Regions from separate parts of the Enterobacter sp. ECC-175 genome, predicted to be linked through region 3. Evidence: predicted binding sites of a transcription regulator. Region 3 holds the regulator's gene; each other region holds the start of a gene.
What was found. The regulator PurR, encoded in region 3, represses purine synthesis genes. The targets are predictions, from matches to a motif close to CANGCAAACGTTTGCNTG.
Positions count from the first base shown of each region.

Region 1: the regulator PurR is predicted to act here: its motif matches at 1,987-2,004, upstream of tusA (sulfurtransferase TusA).
Region 2: the regulator PurR is predicted to act here: its motif matches at 4,902-4,919, upstream of V1599_RS10265 (amino acid aminotransferase).

Region 1 covers NZ_CP143776.1:301,379-309,263, reverse strand. The annotation lists gene V1599_RS01570 (MFS transporter) at 1-595, shown strand, start outside; gene V1599_RS01565 (DcrB family lipoprotein) at 599-1,156, opposite strand; gene V1599_RS01560 (7-cyano-7-deazaguanine/7-aminomethyl-7-deazaguanine transporter) at 1,229-1,894, opposite strand; gene tusA (sulfurtransferase TusA) at 2,063-2,308, shown strand; gene V1599_RS01550 (STY4199 family HEPN domain-containing protein) at 2,325-3,917, opposite strand; gene V1599_RS01545 (GNAT family N-acetyltransferase) at 4,069-4,593, shown strand; gene V1599_RS01540 (lysozyme) at 4,680-5,018, shown strand; gene V1599_RS01535 (response regulator transcription factor) at 4,997-5,602, opposite strand; gene V1599_RS01530 (SDR family NAD(P)-dependent oxidoreductase) at 5,826-6,584, opposite strand; gene V1599_RS01525 (LysR family transcriptional regulator) at 6,704-7,603, shown strand; gene yhjD (inner membrane protein YhjD) at 7,653-7,885, shown strand, end outside.
Region 2 covers NZ_CP143776.1:2,185,939-2,193,823, reverse strand. The annotation lists gene pepN (aminopeptidase N) at 1-109, opposite strand, end outside; gene pncB (nicotinate phosphoribosyltransferase) at 365-1,567, shown strand; gene asnS (asparagine--tRNA ligase) at 1,734-3,134, shown strand; gene ompF (porin OmpF) at 3,740-4,798, shown strand; gene V1599_RS10265 (amino acid aminotransferase) at 4,983-6,173, shown strand; gene V1599_RS10260 (MBL fold metallo-hydrolase) at 6,225-6,872, opposite strand; gene V1599_RS10255 (YcbK family protein) at 6,893-7,444, opposite strand; gene ldtD (L,D-transpeptidase) at 7,621-7,885, opposite strand, start outside.
Region 3 covers NZ_CP143776.1:2,512,214-2,520,098, reverse strand. The annotation lists gene V1599_RS11945 (MFS transporter) at 1-924, opposite strand, end outside; gene V1599_RS11940 (YnhF family membrane protein) at 1,090-1,179, opposite strand; gene purR (HTH-type transcriptional repressor PurR) at 1,477-2,502, shown strand; gene punR (DNA-binding transcriptional activator PunR) at 2,519-3,430, opposite strand; gene punC (purine nucleoside transporter PunC) at 3,545-4,744, shown strand; gene cfa (cyclopropane fatty acyl phospholipid synthase) at 5,042-6,190, shown strand; gene V1599_RS11915 (riboflavin synthase subunit alpha) at 6,221-6,862, opposite strand; gene mdtK (MdtK family multidrug efflux MATE transporter) at 7,087-7,885, shown strand, end outside.

The DNA.
Region 1 (7,885 bases), 2.2 Mb from region 3:
CAAGCCGCTGCCGTTTCGCGCCGTGCTGGGGCGCGTCTGGCTGTACGGGATGGCGCTGGCGCTGGCTTCCGCCGGCTTTGGCACCATCGCAACGTTTATCACGCTGTTTTACGATGCCAAAGGCTGGGACGGCGCGGCCTTTGCGTTAACGCTCTTTAGCTGCGCGTTTGTGGGTGCTCGCTTACTTTTCCCGAACGGGATAAACCGCCTGGGCGGCCTGAACGTGGCGATGATCTGCTTCGCCGTGGAGATTGTTGGCCTGCTCCTGACCGGCGTCGCCACCGCACCGTGGATGGCGAAAGTCGGCGTTTTCCTGGCGGGGGCGGGGTTCTCGCTGGTGTTCCCGGCGCTGGGCGTTGTGGCGGTGAAGGCGGTGCCGCCGCAAAATCAGGGCGCGGCGCTGGCAACCTATACGGTGTTTATGGATATGTCGCTGGGGATCACCGGGCCGCTGGCGGGGCTGGTGATGGCCTGGGCGGGCGTGCCGGTGATTTATCTTGCCGCGGCGGGCCTGGTGGCGGTGGCGCTTCTGCTGGCGTGGCGGCTAAAAAAATGGCCCCCCGAGCACGCCCGGGAGGCCACGTCATCATCGTGAAAATTACTGAATCGCGATGGTGTTAATGATGTTTTCCGCGGCGGTTTGCGCTTTCTGCTGATCGTCCGCTGGCAGGGTAATCTGCAGGGTCAGCAGCTTATTATCAATCTTGCCGAGCACCACGGAAGAGTAGGCCGTCTGGCCTTTCGCCGAGATAATGCTGTCGAGCTGCTGCAGCGTGTGGCCTTTCAGCTCGATGGATTTATTGGTGACAACCTGCAGCTGCGGGTCACGGCCGCGCTGCTGCTCTTCCAGACGCTTAGCGAGCACGCCCAGATCTTCGCTGGTGTCGTCGCCGACGATCACAATCACCGCTTTCTGCCCGGTAGCGTCAGAATAGACGTGCATGTTGTTCGCCTGGGTGCCCAGCTTGCCGCTCTGATCGGTCATATCCGCCGGCAGAGAGAAACTGAGTTTGCCATCCATCAGGCTGACCGGCTGCCCCGTGGCATTGCTTTCAGCGGACGCGCCCTGAGCAGGCGTTTTGGTGTCGCTGTTATCACAGGCTGCAAGGCCAACAACCAGCAGGCCAATCCCGACATATTTAACCAGATTGCGCATTGACTTCTTCCTTTCGATAAACGGCCATAGCGGCTCATTCATCCATCTTATCACAACTGATAAAGCGAACCCTTAACCTGCCTGCAATGCGGTGATTTCAGATTTATCTGCCAGCCTTTTCATCAGCATATTCAATAGTACCCCGTACATCGGCAGGAAGAACACGATGCTGATAAGCACCTTGAAGCAGTAGTCCACCAGCGCGATTTCCATCCAGTGCTCGGCCATAAACGCGTCCGGGCTGCGCCAGAAGGCGATGAAGAAAAACGCCAGCGTATCGCTCACGTTGCCAAACAGCGTCGAGGCGGTCGGCGCCATCCACCAGCGGTGGTTTTGCCGCAGGCGGTTAAAGACGTGAACGTCGAGGATCTGCCCCAGGGCGTAGGCCATAAAGCTTGCCGCCGCGATGCGCGCCACGAACAGGTTGAAGTTAGTAAGTGCTTCCAAACCTTGCCAGCTGCCCATGTAAAACAGCGATGAAATCACGTACGAGACGAACAGCGCGGGCATCATCACCGCGAAAATAATACGGCGTGCCAGCGGTGCGCCAAAAATCCGCACGGTTAAATCGGTGGCGAGGAAAATAAACGGAAAGCTAAATGCGCCCCAGGTGGTGTGAAAACCAAAAATGGAGATCGGCAACTGCACCAGATAGTTGCTGGAGGTGATCACCAGCAGATGAAAAAGCGAAAGCCAGAACAACGCCTTGACGCGTTGAGGGTGTGTAAAGGAGCTCATATTGTACCTTTTTGATTAAAATTTGGGGTGAGGGAACCCAATAAAGCCGCCGCATGATACTGCTTTGACGGTCATTTGCAATGGTTGATTTTCACGCAATCGTTAACCTGTTTGCATTGAGAGTCGCGGGGCGTAAACTACAGCCGTTTTTACACCAACGAGAAGAAAATGACCGACGTATTCTCCACTCCAGATCATACCCTTGACGCTCAGGGCCTCCGCTGCCCGGAGCCGGTCATGATGGTGCGCAAAACTGTACGCAATATGCAGGCAGGCGAAACGCTGCTGATCGTTGCCGACGACCCGGCCACTACCCGCGATATTCCCGGCTTTTGTACCTTTATGGAGCACGAGCTGGTGGCCCAGGCGACCGACGCGCTGCCGTACCGGTATTTGATTCGCAAGGGGCAGTAGCGCCGAGCCCGGCGGGCTAGCGAATCACGTCGTAAATCGCGCTCTGTATTGCCTGCCATTTTTTAGTCGTCGCGTCCGGCTGCGCCAGCGCGCGACGTTTCGCCATCTCCGCGTCGTGCTGCTGGCGCTTCACGACGGCGGGAACGGTGCAAAATGCCTTCAGGTACTGTTTGCGGACCGACGTCAGCGATTCGCCGTTTGCCATGGCGTGGCTAAGCGTATTGATAAAGCGGCGGCACGGCTTCTTTTCCACCATCTGCTGCCGGTAGCGCAGCATCAGCTCCAGCACGTCGTCATGGCCCGCTGCCATAGCCTCTTCCGTCCACGACACCTTCCAGTCCATTCCACCCTGCAGGAAGAGCAGCGCGACGCGCGTATCGTTGCGGTTAATGGCCGAGCGGAAATTGTTTTCGTCCCAGGTCACGCCCTGGCGGGTCAGCGTTTCGCGTGAGGAGGGCGTTTCCCGCATCTCCTGCGGCGCTTGCGCGGGTTCTGCCGCGCTCGCCACGGCCTGCTGCGGCTTACCGCTGGTGACGACGATGAACCCGCCGACCACGATGGCGATAACCATCACGCCGACGGCCCCCCACAGCGCCCCGGAGATCAGCTGCTCGCGCTGTTCCGGCGTGCGCGGCGCGCGCTGCGTCGGCTTTTCAATGGTGTCGCGCACCTCAAACAGATCGCTTCCGGTGACGCGATCCCTTTTCTGCGCGTGCTCCCAGAACGCGTGCAGCTCGCTGGCGTCGACGGCCATCAGCCCCGCCGGGTTGATGCGCGTCCGTCCCTCTTCAAATGCGCGCTGCACGGGCCGGGTAATTTGCGAGTAATAGGTGTCCAGCAGCTGAATTTGCGCCGAACTTAGCGGCTGCTGAACGGTGATGCCGTTGCGGATTTGGCGGATGTCGTCCAGAAAGGTTTGCAGCGTTTTGCGCGGGTCGACCAGCAGCGTCAGCATCATCGGGTCGCTGAACAGCGAGGCGTAGTAACGGCTGTACTCTTTTTTATCGACCACCATTTGCGCCAGCTCGCTGAACATCATGCCGCTCAGGATATCGTTGATCTCACCAAGCTTAAGCCAGCGGCGCACGCGGTCGGCGTTAAACAGCGTTTTGAGGTGGTTATTCAGCCGCACCGGATCGGGCCACGCCTGCTGTATCAGGCCCTTAATCATCAGCTCAATCGCCCGTACCTGCTTGCGCGCCTGCTGCTGCTGAATTTCGTCTCCGGGGGCCAGCTCGGTGCTGTAGGTCAGAAGGGGCTGCTGAAGGCGCAGATGCTCCAGCGAGGTGACAAAACGCATTGCCGCGATAAGCTGGTTCTCGCTCACGTCCTGACCGCTCTCATACTGGGGAACGCGCTGCTGCAGGAGGCGAAGCTGCAGCGTAAATGCCGACATCTCCGCGTCGTTGAGGTTGAGCTGCTTTGCCACCGCACCCCAGCCGCCCAGCCCTAAGCGGGCGTTATCCAGCTGCTCCAGGAACCAGCGCGGATCTTTACCTTCGGCAACATGCACGTTGAGCAGGAGAAGGATCTCTACTGACGCGTGGCGAATAACCGTCAGGCAGTGTTCAAACTGTTCGCGGATGCGGTGTGATGAACTCAGAGTCATTGTTTTCCTTGAGAGGCAACGAAGGCACCAAAATGAGCCAGGTCCTGGCCGTTTTTCTTTTTATTAATACGACGTTAAACCATACCTGAGTTTTTGTTGAAAAAAAGTGACAAACCCTATAATCATTGGCAGGTCTTTCAGGAGAAACCGCATGCCAGCTTTAACCACCGCGCGCTTACGCTGCTCGCCTCTACAGGCCGCCGACTGGCCCTTCTTTCTGGCGTTACAACAAAACGCGGAGGTAATGCGTTATGTTGCGCAGGACCGCTCCGTTGCGGACATTCGCGACGCGTTTGACGCTCGCCTGCAGCCGTGGCGCCCCGGCAGCACCCATTGGCTCTGCCTTACGGTGCGCGACGCGCAAAATGGCACGCCGCTAGGGGTGACGGGCTATATTCACCGGGAGGAAGATTGCGCCGAGGTGGGCTTTCTTTTTGCGCCGTTCGCGCAGGGAAAGGGATACGGCTATGAATCTCTGCGGGCGCTCTGCGATTTTGCGTTTGCCGAAGGCGGCGTTCGCCGCCTCACGGCGACAGTGACGGTGGGCAATATTGCCTCCAGAAACGTGCTGGAAAAAGTGGGATTCCGTCTCGAAGGCGAGCTGCGGGAAAATTATTTCCTTGCAGGGCGCTGGCATAATGACTGGCTCTTTGGATTATTAAAAAAAGAATATTGATTGAGAAACAGCTGAATCATGGCCATTTGGCCTATAGGCCTCCGGGCCTATTTCCTCTACTCTTACGCCCTAGAGAGGAAATGAATATGAACGATCATACGCTTAAGATATCTTCTTCTGCCATTGAGCTATTAAAACAGCAGCAGGGCCTTTCACTGGAGAAATACAAGGATGAGAAAGGCTTATGGGTAATAGGATATGGTCACGTTATTCGCCCGTGGGAAAAATTCAGTGGCCTGATTACGCCTGTGGAAGCAGAAATAATGCTCCAAAACGATCTGCAAATATGGGAAGCGCTGCTGCGTGAAAATATTAACCAGCCATTGACACAGCAGCAGCACGATACGCTTATTTCACTACTTTATAGTCTTGATGATATCTCTGTACTTAAAACCACGGTGGTTCAGGCCATCATGCGGGTATAGAGCATTGCGGCCTGGGTTCTGTTTTTGACCTCCAGCCGCCGGAACAGGGTTTCCAGATGTGCTTTTACCGTTCCCGCACTGATGTTCAGTGAACGACCAATCTCCTTGTTTGACTCGCCGGCTGCCAGTCGTTTAAGCACCTCATACTGGCGCTCGCTGAGCTGCGACAAATCCTGCTGCGGCGCATTAAGATCGTGCAGCCACTCGCCCGGAAGGCAAACCATCCCTCTCGCAATAGAATGCAGCATGGTAGAAAACATCTCCGGCGCCGCGTTGCGTGGAATAACGGCCATGACGTTTCGCTGCAGAATTTTTTCAACGTATCGAGGGTCTTTTTTGGCTAACACGATCGCCACGCGCAATCTGGGAAATCGAAGCTGAAGATCTTCCAGCAGCGTGGTATTTTCATCCTGAAGAATATTCCCGTCAATCAACGCGATAGCGGTGGGTGATGCCGATAGCTGTGATAAAAATTCATCTGCCTGACGGGCTCCCGTAATATTTATTTCCGGAATTAACGTCCGCAGACTGTTTATCGCTCCATGAATAAATATTGACTGCCTGTCAAACATGATTACTCGCATTGTTTTTCCCCTTCAGATGGCTCCGCGCAATCTGACCGCAAATACCATCGTAAATAGTACAATCTCAATGAATAGCGGGGGGATTCTACAGAGGCTTTATATGAGAAAAAACTCAATGAAGGTTGACGTTACAAATCAGTCATTGATTTTTATAACTACCAGGATTTTGACATAACTCTCTTAAGGTTTTCCTTAAAGGGCTCCCTCCCCTTAAGAACGCGGCTTACAGGAACATCCCGCCTGAAACTTCAATACGTTGTGCGTTCATCCAGCCCAGCCTGTCGCTGAGAAGGGCCGCAACCGCGTCGCCAATGTCGTCCGGCAGGCCAACGCGCCCCAGCGCCGTTTGTGAGGCTAAATGATGGTTGATCTGCGCGTTATCGCGCACGCGTCCGCCGCCAAAGTCGGTTTCAATTGCCCCTGGGGCAATAATATTCACGCTGATCCCGCGCGCGCCCAGCTCCTTCGCCTGATAGCGAGTGAGCACTTCCATTGCCCCTTTCATTGCGGCATAGGCGCCTGACCCCGGCTGGGTGAAGCGCGCCAGGCCGCTGGAGACGTTCAGAATACGCCCGCCGTCCTCCATTAACGGCAGCAGGCGCTGCGTCAGGAAGAACGGCCCTTTGAAATGGACGTTCATCGCGTCGTCAAACTGGGCTTCCGTGGTGTCGGCAAACGGCGCGTATAAACCCGTTCCGGCATTGTTCAATAAATAATCGAAGGTGTGGCGTTGCCAGACGCCGCTGAGCGTCTCCTGCACCTGTTGAGCAAAACGCTCAAAAGCGGAAATATCGCCGACGTTCAGCTGCAGTGCAGCCGCCTTCACGCCGTTAGCTTCAATTTCACGCACCACGTCCAGCGCCTCGTTCTGGCTGCTGTTATAGGTGAGGATGATCCCCGTTCCATCGGCTGCCAGCTTTAGCGCCGCGTTTTTACCTAAACCACGGCTACCGCCCGTTACAATGGCTATACGTTCAGACATAAGAAACCTCGTTTCGCTGGTTATGAAGATTGAGTAAGAGCTTATTAGGTGATAAATAAACAATAAAGATGGGTAATAACGCTTCACTGTTTCATTTAAAACAACAATGAGCCGGGCCTATGGATAAAATACACGCAATGCAGTTATTCATCCGCGTCGCGGAGCTGGAGAGCTTTTCCCGCGCGGCGGAGACGCTAAGCCTGCCGAAGGGCAGCGTTTCGCGGCAGATTCAGGCGCTGGAAAATATGCTCGGCACGCAGCTTTTGCACCGCACGACGCGTCGCGTCAGCCTCACGCAGGACGGCATGGTCTATTACGAGCGCGCAAAAGATCTGCTCACCAACCTCGACGAGCTGGACGGCCTGTTCCAGCACGACCCTTCCAGCATCAGCGGACGCCTGCGCGTGGATATGCCCGTTGGCATTGCGCGAAATTTAATCATCCCGAGGCTGCCCGCTTTTTTACAGCAGTACCCCGGCATAGAAGTGGAGCTTAGCAGCAGCGACCGCCTGGTGGACGTGATTCGCGAAGGCTTTGACTGCGTGGTGCGCGTCGGCACGCTGAAGGACTCCGGGCTTATCGCGCGCCCGCTCGGCAGGCTGTCGGTGATTAACTGCGCCAGCCCGGCTTATCTGGAGCGTTTTGGCTATCCTGACACGCTGGACGACCTGGCGTCTCACGCCGTGGTGCATTACGCCGCCACGCTGGGAACGCGGCCGCAGGGCTTCGAGTACTTCAACGGCACGTCCGTGCAGTGGGTGAAAACGGGCGGGGTGCTCACGGTCAACAGCACCGAGACCTATCACGCCGCCTGCATTGCCGGGCTGGGGATTATTCAGGTACCGCGCGTCGGCGTGCGCGACGCGCTGCGCACGAAAAAGCTGATTGAGATCCTGCCGCAGTATCGTGCTGAACCGATGCCGGTTTCGCTGATTTACCCTCACCGCCGCAACCTCTCCCGTCGGGTTCATCTGTTCATGGAGTGGCTGACCGAACAGACAAAAGCGTACGTGGGTTAGCCACACGCTATAATTCAAATACATTCTGGAAACGAAAAGGAAAAGACGCGTGACGCAGGAAAACGATCCGCAACGACCCACACAGCATCTGGATTTTGAGCCTGTGAAGAAAATGGACACCAGGCCCGAGGAGCCGAAAGAGCCCGGCACGGCCAGCAAGGCGCTGGGAACCGCCTTGACGCTGGCTGAACGCATAAAGCAGCTTCCCGTGATTGCGCACCTGATCCGCGCCGCCGAGCGCTTTAACGATCGTCTGGGCAATCAGTTCGGGGCAGCCATCAC
Region 2 (7,885 bases), 330 kb from region 3:
TAACAACGGTTTTAGTGGCATCCAGGTCAAAAGTCAGATCGATATCGCTAATCAGGTAATCCGGCGCACGGTAATCGTGGCGGTATTTGGCTTGTGGCTGTTGTGTCATAGAAAACCTTATGCATCGTTTGTCGAATATCGAATCCAGTCTATTCCTGTTGCGGAAAACGCGCTACGCAGAATGTTCATCTTTTCAGTGACAACGCCCTTTTTCGCTACATTTTTATAACACGGGGCACGAAATGCGCTCGACCCTAAAGACACCTTATGGTGTGATCGGGGTTCAATAAATTGATAAACACGGTATACTTCAGCGTTGTTTATTGTACTAAACGCTCCCGTGAGAGGATGCTACTGCGCACCTATGACTCAATTCCCTTCCCCTGTTCTGCATACGTTGCTGGATACCGACGCGTATAAACTGCATATGCAGCAAGCCGTGTTTCACCACTATCATGATGTCCATGTTGCGGCGGAGTTTCGCTGCCGGGGCGACGACTTGCTGGGTATCTATGCGGATTCCATTCGCGAACAGGTCGATGCCATGCAGCATCTGGCGCTGCAGGACGATGAGTATCAATGGCTTTCCGGCCTGCCGTTCTTTAAAGAAGACTACCTCAACTGGCTGCGCGACTTCCGCTATAAGCCTGAGCAGGTCACCATCTCTAACGATAACGGCAAGCTCAACATCCGTCTTGAAGGGCCGTGGCGCGAAGTGATCATGTGGGAGGTGCCGCTGCTGGCCGTCATCAGCGAGCTGGCCCACCGCTACCGCTCGCCGGAAATGGGCGTTGAGCAGGCGCTGGACTCGCTGGAGAAAAAGCTGGTTGAGTTTACTGCGCTGACCGACGGGCTGGATATGTCACGCTTCCGCCTGATGGACTTTGGTACCCGCCGTCGATTCTCACGCGAGGTACAGCAGGCCATCGTTGAGCGCCTGCAGCAGGAACCGTGGTTTGTCGGCACCAGCAACTACGACCTGGCGCGTCGACTGGACTTAACGCCGATGGGCACCCAGGCGCACGAGTGGTTCCAGGCGCATCAGCAGATCAGCCCCGACCTTGCGAACAGCCAGCGCGCCGCCCTGGCCGCATGGCTTGAAGAGTACCCGGATCGCCTCGGTATCGCGCTGACCGACTGCATTACTATGGACGCGTTCCTGCGCGACTTTGGTCCTGAGTTTGCCGAACGCTATCAGGGCCTGCGCCATGATTCCGGCGATCCCGTTGAGTGGGGCGAGAAAGCCATCGCGCATTACGAGAAGCTCGGCATTGATCCCATGAGCAAGGTGCTGGTCTTCTCCGACAATCTCGATCTGGCGAAGGCCGTCGACCTGTATCGTCATTTCTCTTCCCGAGTGAACCTGAGCTTTGGTATTGGCACCCGCTTAACGTGCGATATTCCTCAGGTAAAACCTCTGAATATTGTTATTAAGCTGGTGGAATGTAACGGTAAGCCGGTAGCAAAGCTCTCCGACAGCCCGGGAAAAACCATCTGCCATGATAAAGCCTTCGTTCGCGCCTTGCGCAAAGCGTTCGATCTCCCGCAGATTAAAAAGGCCAGCTAAGCGCCTGGGGGAGCCTTAATGGCTCCCCCTCCCCTTATTTTTTCTTAATTCTTCTCTTTTGGCTGCGAAATTTACTTGTCTGATAGCGGATGGCAGGTAACATAGATATCCCCCCATAAGGGTGGACAAGTGTTTATTTTTTCCGACTATTAACAGAGAGAATATTATGAGCGTTGTGCCTGTAGCCGACGTACTCCAGGGCCGTGTCGCCGTTGACCAGGAAGTCACCGTGCGCGGATGGGTGCGTACTCGCCGAGATTCTAAAGCTGGCATCTCCTTCCTCGCCGTCTATGACGGTTCCTGCTTTGATCCTGTACAGGCCGTCATTAATAATTCTCTGCCCAATTACAATGATGACGTGCTGCACCTGACAACAGGCTGCTCCGTTATCGTGACCGGTGTTGTTGTCGCCTCACCGGGCCAGGGCCAGAGTTTCGAAATTCAGGCTTCTGCCATCGAAGTGACCGGCTGGGTTGAAGATCCGGATACCTACCCAATGGCGGCAAAACGCCACAGCATTGAGTATCTGCGCGAAGTGGCGCATCTGCGTCCGCGCACCAACCTGATTGGTGCCGTAGCTCGCGTACGCCATACGCTGGCGCAGGCGCTGCATCGCTTCTTTAACGAGCAGGGTTATTTCTGGGTCTCTACCCCGCTGATTACCGCGTCCGATACCGAGGGTGCCGGTGAAATGTTCCGCGTTTCCACGCTGGATATGGAAAACCTGCCGCGCACGCCGGAAGGCAAAGTAGACTTTGACAAAGACTTCTTTGGTAAAGAGGCCTTCCTGACGGTGTCCGGCCAGCTCAACGGCGAAACCTACGCCTGCGCGCTGTCTAAGATCTACACCTTCGGCCCAACCTTCCGTGCGGAAAACTCTAACACCAGCCGCCACCTGGCGGAGTTCTGGATGCTGGAGCCGGAAGTGGCCTTTGCCGATCTGGACGACGCTGCCGCGCTGGCTGAAGCCATGCTGAAATACGTGTTTAAAGCGGTGCTTGAAGAGCGCGCTGACGACATGAAATTCTTCGCCGAGCGCGTGGACAACGACGCGATTGCCCGCCTTGAGCGCTTCGTGTCCGCTGACTTCGCCCAGGTGGATTACACCGACGCGGTGGCAATCCTCGAAAAATGCGGTGAGAAGTTCGAGAACCCGGTTTACTGGGGCGTGGACCTCTCTTCCGAACACGAACGCTACCTGGCCGAGAAGCACTTCAAAGCGCCGGTTGTCGTGAAAAACTACCCGAAAGACATTAAGGCCTTCTACATGCGCCTTAACGAAGACGGTAAAACCGTTGCCGCAATGGACGTTCTGGCGCCGGGCATCGGTGAAATCATCGGGGGTTCCCAGCGTGAAGAGCGCCTGGACGTACTGGATGCGCGTATGGAAGAGATGGGGCTCAACCCGGCGGACTACAGCTGGTATCGCGATCTGCGCCGCTACGGCACCGTACCGCACTCCGGTTTTGGCCTCGGCTTCGAGCGTCTGATTGCCTACGTGACCGGCGTTCAGAACGTGCGCGACGTCATTCCGTTCCCGCGTACCCCGCGTAACGCCAGCTTCTAATCAGCATCAATCTCAATGGCCAGCTATGCTGGCCATTATTTTATTCTGCACTGTCAATTTTCGTCAGCGATAAGTCAGCTTCATTAAACATCAACCCCGCAAAAACCACTGCCTGTTACGTTTTATTTCCGCGAAATATCTGTCAACAAAAAAGAAACCACACCATCATTGCGCCTAATACAAATCTGAAGCATTAGCACAATTTTCAATCAATTTCACAGCCATCCAGAAGTCTTATTTAGCGTATAAGAAAAAACGACCCGTTGAAGGTTTGTTTATAGGACGCGCTTTTATCTAAATTAAAGATAAGCAATTCATATAGATAACCAAAGGAGAGCTGATTTGTTGACCATTCAGTTCTGAAATTTGAGGTGGTTCACAAAGTTCCTTAAATTACACAAATTCTTACACATTATTTCTTTTTGTTACTCAATCTTGATGTTTGTAGCATTTTCAGGCTAGCGAAACGGTTCGGTGAATGGAAAGATGCCTGTCAGACACATAAAGACACCAAACTCTCATCAATAGTTCCGGAAATATTTATTGACAGAATTTATTGGCGGCAGTGGCGAGTGTCATAAAAAAACCAATGAGGGTAATAAATAATGATGAAGCGCAATATTCTGGCAGCGGTGATCCCTGCCCTGCTGGTAGCCGGTGCAGCTAACGCTGCAGAAATCTATAACAAAGACGGCAACAAACTGGACCTGTACGGTAAAGCCGTTGGTCTGCACTACTTCTCTGATGATTCCGGCAACGATGGCGACAAAACCTACGCGCGTCTGGGCTTCAAAGGTGAAACTCAGATCAACGACCAGCTGACCGGTTACGGCCAGTGGGAATATAACTTCCAGGGTAACAACTCTGAAGGCAGCGACGCGCAGACCGGTAACAAAACCCGTCTGGCCTATGCTGGTCTGAAATTTGGTGACGCAGGCTCCTTCGACTACGGTCGTAACTACGGCCTGGTATACGACGTAATCGGTATTACCGATATGCTGCCTGAGTTCGGTGGCGACACTGGCGCGAGCGATGACTTCTTCGCTGGCCGTACCGGTGGCCTGGCAACTTACCGCAACAACAACTTCTTCGGCCTGGTTGATGGTCTGAACTTCGGCGTTCAGTACTTGGGCAAAAACGAACGTGACGACGCTGTTCGCTCTAACGGCGACGGTTGGGCAACGTCTATGAGCTACGAGTTTGACGGCTTCTCCGTACTGGGTGCTTATGGCGCTGCTGACCGTACCAACGCACAGCAGAACCTGGCATGGGGTAAAGGCGACAAAGCTGAGCAGTGGGCAACCGGTCTGAAATATGACGCGAACAACATCTACCTGGCAGCGCTGTACGGTGAAATGCGCAACGCAGCACGTCTGAGCAGCCGCGGCTTCGCTAACAAAACTCAGGACTTCTCCGTTGTTGCACAGTACCAGTTCGACTTCGGCCTGCGTCCGTCCATCGCTTACTACAAATCCAAAGCGAAAGACGTAGAGGGTATTGGTGACGAAGATTACATCAACTACATCGATGTTGGCGCAACCTACTACTTCAACAAAAACATGTCCACCTACGTTGACTACATGATCAACCAGCTGAAAAGCGACAACAAGCTGGGCATGAGCAGCGACGACATCGTGGCTCTGGGTATTGTTTACCAGTTCTAATCAGTACACCACGCTGTTATATGCATAAGAGACAGGGCTTCGGCCCTGTTTTTTTATGGCTGTCAGAAAATAATAGCGACTTTTGAAAAGCCGCACGCTTTTCATCGCAAACGGTTGGCATTTTGTAAATCTCCCGTTAACCTGATAGCGGATTTCACTTCTGTCATCACAATGGAACTTCGTCATGTTTGAGAACATTACCGCCGCTCCTGCCGACCCTATTCTGGGCCTGGCCGATCTGTTTCGTGCCGACGACCGCCCTGGCAAAATCAACCTGGGTATTGGTGTGTATAAAGATGAAACCGGCAAAACACCGGTTCTGACCAGCGTTAAAAAAGCAGAGCAGTATCTGCTGGAAAACGAAACCACCAAGAACTACCTCGGTATTGATGGTATTCCGGAATTCGGTCGCTGCACGCAGGAGCTGCTGTTCGGTAAAGGCAGCACCATTGTGAGCGACAAACGCGCTCGCACTGCGCAAACCCCAGGCGGTACCGGCGCGCTGCGCGTGGCGGCGGATTTCCTGGCGAAAAACACCTCCGTTAAGCGCGTCTGGGTAAGCAACCCAAGCTGGCCTAACCACAAGAGCGTCTTTAACTCTGCGGGTCTGGAAGTGCGCGAGTACGCCTATTACGACGCGGCAAACCACTCCCTGGACTTTGACGGCCTGCTGGCAAGCCTGAACGACGCGCAGGCGGGTGACGTAGTGCTGTTCCACGGCTGCTGCCATAACCCAACGGGTATCGATCCGACGCTGGAGCAGTGGGAGCATCTGGCGAAGCTGTCCGTCGAAAAAGGCTGGCTGCCGCTGTTCGACTTCGCCTATCAGGGCTTTGCCCGCGGTCTGGAAGAAGATGCGGAAGGCTTACGCGCGTTCGCTGCCGTTCACCAGGAGCTGATTGTCGCGAGCTCCTACTCCAAGAACTTTGGCCTGTACAACGAGCGCGTGGGCGCCTGCACGCTGGTTGCCGCCGATGAGCAAACCGTTGACCGCGCGTTCAGCCAGATGAAATCCGCGATCCGCGCCAACTACTCCAACCCACCGGCACACGGTGCGTCCGTGGTGGCGACCATTTTGAGCAACGACGCCCTGCGCGCTATATGGGAACAAGAGCTGAACGACATGCGCCAGCGCATCCAGCGCATGCGCCTGCTGTTTGTGAGCACGCTGGCCGAGAAAGGCGCCGACCGCGACTTCAGCTTTATCATCAAGCAGAACGGCATGTTCTCCTTCAGCGGCCTGACCAAAGAGCAGGTTCTGCGCCTGCGTGAGGAGTTTGGCGTTTACGCCGTGGCCTCTGGCCGCGTGAACGTGGCGGGCATGACGCCGGACAACATGGCGCCGCTGTGCGAAGCCATCGTCGCCGTGCTGTAATCATTCAGCGCCCATAAAAAAGCCTGCTTAGCGCAGGCTTTTTTTATTCGGTTACCAGACTGGCATTTCATCCTGAAGGAACGGATTATGCAGCCGCTCGTATCCGAGCGTTGATAGCGGTCCGTGACCCGGAATAAACGTTACGTCATCGCCAAGCGGCAACAGCTTCTGCTTAATCGACTGAATCAGCTGACCGTGATCGCCACGCGGGAAATCGCTGCGCCCTACGCCGCCTTTGAAAATCACATCGCCGGAAATCAGCAGACGCGACTGGTCATCAAAGAAAACGATATGGCCCGGCGTATGTCCAGGACAATGCAGCACCTGTAAAGCCACATTCCCTACGCTTATGCGATCGCCTTCGTTCAGCCAGCGATCGGGCGTTAACGGCTGACACTCATCCAGACCAAACATACGGCTTTGGGCAGGCAGTCCCTGCAGCCAGAACTCATCTTCTTTTTCCGGGCCAATCACGGGGATACCGTAATGTTGAGCCAGTTCAGCCGCAGCGCCCACATGATCAAGATGACCATGGGTGAGCAAAATCTGCATCAGCGTCACGCCGCTTGCTGCGACTTCCTGCTTGATTTTCTCAGCGTCACCGCCGGGATCGACAAGCGCGGCCAGTTTGGTTTGCTCGCACCAGATTAATGAACAGTTCTGGGAGAACGCGGTAACCGGAATAATACGATAGTTCATACTGCTCCTGTGTTTCGTTATTACCAGTGCCGAACCGGCCCGGTATCAATATGCACAAAGTTGCTGCTGGGGTAATATCCTACACCACCTGCGCGCATAGATAACGCAGCTTTGCGAATATTGGCTAACGAAACGCCTTCAATATGAAAGTCCATCGCCTGCCCTTTCGTGTGGTAGCTTTTTTTCGCTACGCCACGGCTATGGGCGCGCAGCTCGTTATTGGTATCAAGAGAGCGATAGCCGGAAATAAGCTGCACGGGCCTGCGGGTTCCAAGCATACCCTGTAGGCGGAACAGCTGATCGAAAAGTCCAGGGTCGATGGCTTTAACTTTATTCGCGCGGAAATCACGGAAAAAATGGTTAAGTCGAGCTAATTCATCCTGAATATAGCCTCTGCCATCGAAAAACTCCGCTTTAAGCGTTTCACCTGTATGCAGGTTATTTAGCGTTAATATGCGCGGTCGAGGTGTCGAGAGGGTGGCAAATGCTGGCGTCGGCAGGATGGCAGCAGCGCCCAGCGCAGCACCACCTAACGCCAGCAGTTTGCGGCGATTAGCGTCAAATTTGTCCATGATAATCAGGTCTACAGGTCAAAAGTTATCGTAAGTATGCATAGCGCACGATGGGCACCATAACTGGCTTAAACCTGTACGTCAAGGTGCCCAACCCCAGTAAACATGCGGCTTACAGCCAGATCGCCTAATGCTTACCATAACTTACGACAATCGTTTTCCCCGAACTACTTCATTTACCTGATTAATTGTTCCGCTTTTGGCAAAATTTGTGCGCCAGATCGCGCGGTGAGATCATAATTGTAAATATCTGTACGATATTGGGTGCGACCATCTTCTCCGACGAAGGCCGTCAGGTAATAAAGATTAACAGGAATATTTTGGCGAATATTCACGTAGCGCGTATTTCCTTCCTTAAGCGCATCGGAAATCCGCGCGTCGTTCCAGCCCGCATCCTGTAACAGCATATTTGCCAGCTCTGAGGCCTTATTCACGCGAACG
Region 3 (7,885 bases):
AACGACCGCAAAGGTCGCGGCTCCCCAAACGACCATTGCCACGGCGGCACCCGCCTGGCTTTGCGCAAGCCACGGTATGGCCACCATGATGGCAATCAGCAGAGTTAAAAAACCCTTCAGGGTTCCGCTGACCGAACGGTCGGCAAGCCTGCCGCCGAGATAGTTGCCGATGGAAAAGCCCACGCCGATCAGCACCAGCATAGCCGTGACAAACGCCGGCGTCGCACGGGTGATATCGTGCAGGACGGGGGCAATATAGGTGTAAAGCGTGAACATGGCGCCCGCGCCCAGCACCGTGGTGAGCAGCGCGGAAAGCACCTGCGGGCGCGCTAGTACCGACAGCTCTTTGCGCACCTCTGGCCGCTCGCCCGCACCGCCCTTCGGCAGCGAGAAGAACAGCGCCACCATGGCGACCACGCCCAGTCCGGCCGTCGCTAAGAAGGACATCCGCCAGCCAATCGCCTCACCGAGCCATGTCGCAGCCGGTACGCCGCCAATGTTCGCAATCGTCAGCCCCATAAACATGGTGGCGACCGCGCTGGCCTGCTTGTGCTTAGGCACAACGCTTGCGGCTACAACGGAGCCCAGGCCGAAGAACGCGCCGTGGTTAAGGCTCGTCAGAATACGCGACAGCATCAGCGTGGTGTAATCGGGTGCAATCGCCGACAGCACGTTGCCGAGAGTGAAGATAGCCATCAGGAAAATCAGCGCGTTGCGGCGCCCGCGATGGGAAAGCAGCAGCGTCATCAGCGGAGCCCCGACCATCACGCCGATCGCGTAGGCGCTAATCAGCATCCCCGCCGCCGGGATCGAGACGTCCACGCCCCGGGCGATAACGGGTAAGAGCCCCATCGGGGAGAATTCAGTGGTGCCGATCCCAAACGCGCCAATGGCGAGGGCCAGCAGGGGAAAATTGATTTTCATGCGCTTACTCCGAATGCCGCGTCATAGCACGACACAGAACAAAGAAGTCAAAAGCATGACATCAATCACAAAAAATGAGAAGTTAACAATTTAGCAAAAGATTTTTGCCACAGAAGTAACAATCTAGAGACGAGCAGGAGGGAGAGGACTCTCCCCCCGTCAAAATCAGTGCAGTGCAGCCGTCAGCCCGCCGGCAACAATCAGCGCCAGCACAATAACGGTGGTCATCAGCGAAAACTTAAGATCGGAACTCATCAATTTTTCTCCTTTTAATCCCCACACGGAAAGTGAGCTTGCTCATTTTTGCACAGTTTGCGTCAAAAATCTTCCCGGATTTATAACGATAACCACTTTTGCTCTTCCCCTTTTCCTCAAGATAGGACAAAATTCCACGCTAAATTTATTAGCGTACCGGCCATTGACCCCCTCCTGACGTCCTGTGTCGTTTTCCCGGCGTGTCGCAATTCAACATTGCGTAATAAGGGTGAGAGAAGGCAAACGTTTACCTCCCCATTTTTCAGGATATTAGGATAGGGTCTGGAGTGACATTTAATGGCAACAATTAAAGACGTAGCAAAACGCGCAAACGTTTCCACTACAACCGTATCACATGTTATTAACAAAACCCGCTTCGTGGCGGAAGAGACGCGCAACGCCGTCTGGGCCGCGATCAAAGAACTGCACTACTCACCGAGTGCGGTTGCGCGCAGCCTGAAGGTTAATCACACCAAGTCTATCGGCCTGTTGGCGACCAGCAGCGAAGCGGCCTACTTTGCCGAAATTATTGAAGCCGTTGAGAAAAACTGCTTCCAGAAAGGCTATACCCTGATTCTGGGCAACGCGTGGAACAACATTGAAAAACAGCGCGCCTATCTGTCGATGATGGCGCAAAAGCGCGTAGATGGCCTGCTGGTCATGTGCTCCGAGTACCCGGAGTCCGTTCTCTCCATGCTGGAAGAGTATCGCCATATTCCGATGGTGGTCATGGACTGGGGCGAAGCGCGTGCCGATTTCACCGACTCGGTTATCGATAACGCCTTTGAAGGCGGCTATATGGCAGGGCGCTATTTGATCGAGCGCGGCCACCGCGATATCGGCGTCATCCCGGGCCCGCTGGAGCGCAACACCGGCGCGGGACGCCTGGCCGGGTTCATGAAAGCCATGGAAGAAGCGCTGATTAACGTGCCGGAAAACTGGATAGTTCAGGGCGACTTTGAGCCGGAATCCGGCTACCGCGCGATGCAGCAGATCGTCTCCCAGCAGCACCGTCCTACCGCCGTCTTCTGCGGCGGCGACATCATGGCGATGGGCGCGCTCTGTGCGGCAGACGAGCTCGGCCTGCGCGTGCCGCAGGACATTTCGGTGATCGGGTATGACAACGTGCGCAACGCGCGCTTCTTCACCCCGGCGCTGACGACCATTCACCAGCCGAAAGACTCGCTGGGCGAAACGGCGTTTAACATGCTGATGGACAGGATCGTCAGCAAGCGCGAAGAGTCGCAGTCCATTGAGGTTCACCCTCGCCTGATTGAGCGCCGCTCCGTTGCGGACGGTCCTTTCCGCGACTACCGCCGTTAATTCTCTTCGGGGCCAGCTACGCTGGCTCCCTCAGCCACTCCCTGTTCAGCGTTTCGCTATCTCCCAGATACTCCAGCAGCCAGGCCATGGCGGGCGAGACGTCATTTTGCTGCCAGGTCAGGCAGCACGCCGCGTCAGGAAAGGGATTTTCCAGCGCCAGGGCAACCCACTCTCCGGCGTCAATTCGCGGACGCGCAAAGTGGACGGGCACCATGCCCACGCACAGCCCCGCGCTCAGGCAGGTTGCTGAAGAGTCCCAGTCGGGCGCCACCACGCGCCGCTGGTTGTCCAGCAGCCAGGTAATACGCTTGGGCAGCGATCGCGACGTATCTTCCAGCACCAGCGACGGCCAGTTGCGCAACGCGTCATCGCTCAGCGGTCCTTCCATCGCCGCCAGCGGATGATGGCGCGCGACCACGCAGATCCAGCTCAGCATGCCCATGTCCCGAAAGGCGTAGCGCCCGCCCACGGGGATTGCCTGGGTCGCGCCGATAGCCATCTCTACCCTGCCGTCCGCCAGCGCGTCCCATACGCCGTTGAACACCTCCTGCGATACCCTAAGCTCGACGTCCGAGAAGTGACGGTAGAAATCGACGATCATCTGCCGCGTGCGCTCCGGCCTGACGATGTTATCTACGGCGATGGAGAGATGCCCGCGCCAGCCGTTGGCAATCTGCTGGCACTGTTCGCGGGTGATCTGCATTTTTTTGATAACAGAACGCCCTTCTTTCAAAAACCACGCCCCAGCTGGCGTCAGTTCCACATCCCGATGCCGTCGCTCAAAGAGCGGAACGGCGAGCCACTCCTCCAGCTGCCGAACCGTATAGCTTATCGCCGAGGGGACGCGATGCAGCTCCTGTGCGGCACCGCTAAAGCTGCCGTTGCGCGCAACGGCATCAATCACTTCAAGAGAATAATCTGACCACATTTTCTGCCTGCAAAATTTTTGATTGCAACAGCCAAATATTAGCGTTTCACAAGCTGCTTTGCACTCCCTACACTCTTCGCCACCGTATACCTGCCTCCTTGAGGAGAAAAAAGAGTGCAACCCAGGAAAGGATTTTTAGTCTGGCTCGGCGGCCTGAGCGTGCTGGGCTTTTTAGCGACCGACATGTATTTGCCCGCGTTTGCCGCCATGCAGGAAGATCTGCAAACGCCTGCTGCCGCCATCAGCGCGAGCCTGAGCCTGTTCCTGGCAGGCTTTGCCTTCGCACAGCTGCTGTGGGGGCCCCTCTCCGACCGCTTTGGCCGCAAGCCGGTTCTGCTGCTCGGCCTGGCCATTTTCGCCGTCGGCTGTTTGGGCATGCTGTGGGTGCGCGATGCCGCCTGGCTGCTGGTGCTTCGCTTCATTCAGGCGGTGGGCGTTTGCGCCGCGGCGGTGACCTGGCAGGCGCTGGTGACCGATTACTATCCAGCGTCGCGCACGAACCGAATTTTTGCCACCATCATGCCGCTGGTTGGCCTTTCGCCTGCCCTGGCCCCGCTGCTGGGCAGCTGGATCCTGGCGCATTTTGACTGGCAGGCGATTTTTGCCACGCTGTTTGCGATTACGCTGGTACTGATGCTGCCCGCCTTCGCGCTTAAGCCCGCGCATAAAAAAATAGAGCACGCTGACGCGAAGCCGATCACCTTCATCTCCCTGCTGAAGGCCAAAGCTTACCGCGGCAACGTACTGATCTACGCCGCCTGCTCCGCAAGCTTCTTTGCCTGGCTGACCGGCTCGCCGTTTATTCTGCACGATATGGGCTATAGCCCAGCGGCGATTGGCCTAAGCTATGTCCCACAGACCATCGCTTTCCTGGTCGGCGGCTACGGCTGTCGCGCCGCGCTGCAAAAATGGGAAGGCCAGCAGATGCTGCCGTGGCTGCTGGTGCTGTACGCCCTTAGCGTCGTTGGAACCTGGGCAGTAGGCTTTATCCCCGGGGCGGGGCTGGCAGAAATTTTGATTCCGTTCTGCGTTATGGCGGTCGCTAACGGCGCCATTTACCCTATCGTGGTGGCCCAGGCATTGCGCCCGTTCCCTCATGCTACGGGTCGCGCAGCCGCATTGCAAAACACCCTGCAGCTGGGCCTGTGCTTCCTGGCAAGCCTCGTGGTCTCCGCGCTGATTGCTACGCCGCTGCTGACCACCACCAGCGTGATGCTGGCAACGGTTCTTCTGGCTGGCGTGGGCTACCGGATGCAATCTTCAGCGCAAACCGTTCAGGATGAGCGCAGCGAAGCTGAGCGTTCGCATGCCTAGTCGCGGCCGTAATTATGTTAAGCATCAGTGATTAGGTTGCTAAGAATTTTATATTGAATCAGCCATTTTTGAGGCCTATACTAAATTTGGTTCAATAAACACGATAAATATTAAGCGTTAACGGGAGCCGGAGTGCTCCCGTTTTACCATGGAAGGCTTTTCGGCAAGGGCTATCTCCCTTCCTCTGTTCTACGTCGGATACTAGCCTCGCGGGATTAACCGTGAGATTTCTCACAAACCATAAAAAGCGTCTACGCTGTTTGAAGGTTCTGATCACAGCAAGGTGATGGAGAAGCTATGAGTTCATCGTGTATAGAAGAAGTCAGCGTTCCGGACGATAACTGGTCCCGGATCGTCAGTGAACTGTTGGGTCGAGCCGGCATTACGATTAACGGACCGTCTCCTGCGGACCCACAGGTCAAACATCCCGATTTTTTTAAACGCGTGCTGCAGGAAGGGTCTCTTGGCCTGGGCGAAAGCTATATGGACGGCTGGTGGGAGTGCGAGCGCCTGGACGTGTTCTTCACCAGCGTGCTGCGCGCGGGGCTGGAAAAACAGCTTCCGCATCATCTCAAAGACACGCTGCGCATCGCATCTGCGCGCTTGTTCAACCTGCAAAGCAAGAAGCGCGCGTGGATCGTTGGCAAAGAGCATTACGATCTCGGCAACGATCTGTTTAGCCGCATGCTGGACCCGCTGATGCAATACTCCTGCGGCTACTGGAAAAAGGCCACCACCCTGGAAGAGGCCCAACAGGATAAGCTCCGTTTGATCAGCGAAAAACTGCAGCTCCAGCCCGGCATGCGCGTGCTGGATATCGGCTGCGGCTGGGGCGGGCTTGCCTGGTTTATGGCGAAACACTATGGCGTGAGCGTTGTAGGCGTGACCATCTCTGCTGAACAGCGGAAAATGGCGCAGGAACGGTGCCAGGATCTGGACGTGGATATTCGCCTTCAGGACTATCGCGACCTTAACGAGCAGTTCGATCGCATTGTTTCCGTCGGGATGTTCGAGCATGTAGGGCCGAAAAATTATGATACCTATTTCACCGTTGCCGACCGTAACCTCAAGCCGGACGGCATCTTCCTGCTCCACACCATCGGCTCAAAGCGGACCGACAATAACGTCGATCCGTGGATCAATAAGTACATATTCCCGAACGGCTGTTTGCCGTCGGTCCGCCATATTGCGAACGCCAGCGAGCCGCATTTCATTGTCGAAGACTGGCATAATTTCGGTGCGGATTATGACACCACGCTGATGGCCTGGTACGCACGCTTCCTGGCCGCGTGGCCGGACATTGCCGACAACTATTCCGAACGCTTTAAACGGATGTTCACCTATTATCTGAACGCCTGCGCGGGTGCTTTCCGCGCGCGCGATATTCAGCTCTGGCAGGTGGTGTTTAGCCGCGGAATTGAGAACGGGCTTCGCGTCGCGCGATAAAAAAATAACCCCGGCTCGCCGGGGTTATTTTTATTCGTCTTCTGCCGCTTTTATTATCGCCGCCTCTTTTGCGGCCAGCACGCGCTCAACGGTATCAACCACCGCCTGGGTTTGCGGATCGATTTCAATATTTACCCGATGGCCCAGTTTTTTCGCGCCCAGCGTCGTGCGCTGCAGCGTTTCGGGGATCAGATGTACGCAAAAACGCGTTGGCGTCACTTCACCGACCGTCAGGCTAATCCCATCAATGCCAATAAATCCTTTATACAGGATGTATTTCATGAGCGCCGGGTCCTGCACTTTAAACCAGATTTGGCGGTTATTTTCTGAGGTCACAATCTTCGCTACCTCAGCGGTAGTCATAATATGGCCGGACATCAAATGCCCGCCAATCTCATCGCTGAATTTCGCCGCGCGCTCAACGTTGACAACGTCACCCACCGCCAGCTCGCCGAGGTTGGTGATGCGCAGCGTCTCTTTCATTAAATCGAAGCTAATCTGATTGCCGTTTATTTCGGTCACCGTCAGGCAACAGCCGTTATGCGCAATCGAGGCACCGGTTTCAATGCCGTCCAGCATATATTCCGGAAGCTCGACCACGTGGGTACGAAAATTAGGTTTTTCATCAATAGACACCACTTTCGCAGTGCCCTGCACAATACCAGTAAACATGCCTACAGCTCCTGTTCATTTCTTACGGTGGCGACACCGTTTAATCTCACCACAATAACAGTTGGAAAAAGAGGTTGCCAGCGAAGCGCATTTTCTGGCGATTTTTTCACTAGATAATTAGTTAAACCCCGCTACAATAGCTGGCATCTCCCTTCATTTTCTTCTTGCTGCCAGTTTCGGCGGCTTTTTTGTCTCTCAAATAACAACAATACAAAGGTGTTCACGTGCAGAAGTACATGATTGAAGCGCGTCAATTATTGGCACTGGCGATACCCGTGATCGTCGCGCAGGTCGCTCAGACCGCAATGGGATTTGTGGATACGGTGATGGCGGGTGGCTATAGCGCCACTGATATGGCCGCCGTCGCGATTGGTACCTCTATCTGGCTGCCAGCGATCCTGTTCGGTCACGGCCTGCTGCTGGCCCTTACCCCGGTCATCGCGCAGCTTAACGGTTCTGGCCGTCGCGATCGCATCGCCCATCAGGTTCGCCAGGGCTTTTGGCTCGCGGGTTTTGTGTCGATTCTGATCATGGTCGTGCTGTGGAACGCGGGCCACATCATCCGCGCGATGCACAACATCGATCCTGCCCTGGCCGACAAAGCCGTCGGCTATCTTCGCGCGCTGCTCTGGGGCGCCCCGGGCTACCTCTTTTTCCAGGTCGCGCGTAACCAGTGCGAGGGGCTGGCGAAAACCAAGCCGGGCATGGTGATGGGCTTTATCGGCCTGCTGGTCAACATTCCGGTAAACTACGTCTTTATCTATGGCCACTTCGGCATGCCGGAGCTGGGCGGCGTAGGCTGTGGCGTGGCAACGGCAGCGGTTTACTGGGTGATGTTCTTCAGCATGATTACGTTCGTGAAGCGCGCGCGATCAATGCGCGATATTCGCAACGCGACGAGATTCAGCACGCCGGACTGGAACGTGATGACGCGGCTCATCCAGCTCGGCCTGCCCATTGCGCTGGCGCTGTTTTTTGAAGTAACGCTGTTTGCCGTGGTGGCACTGCTCGTCTCCCCGCTGG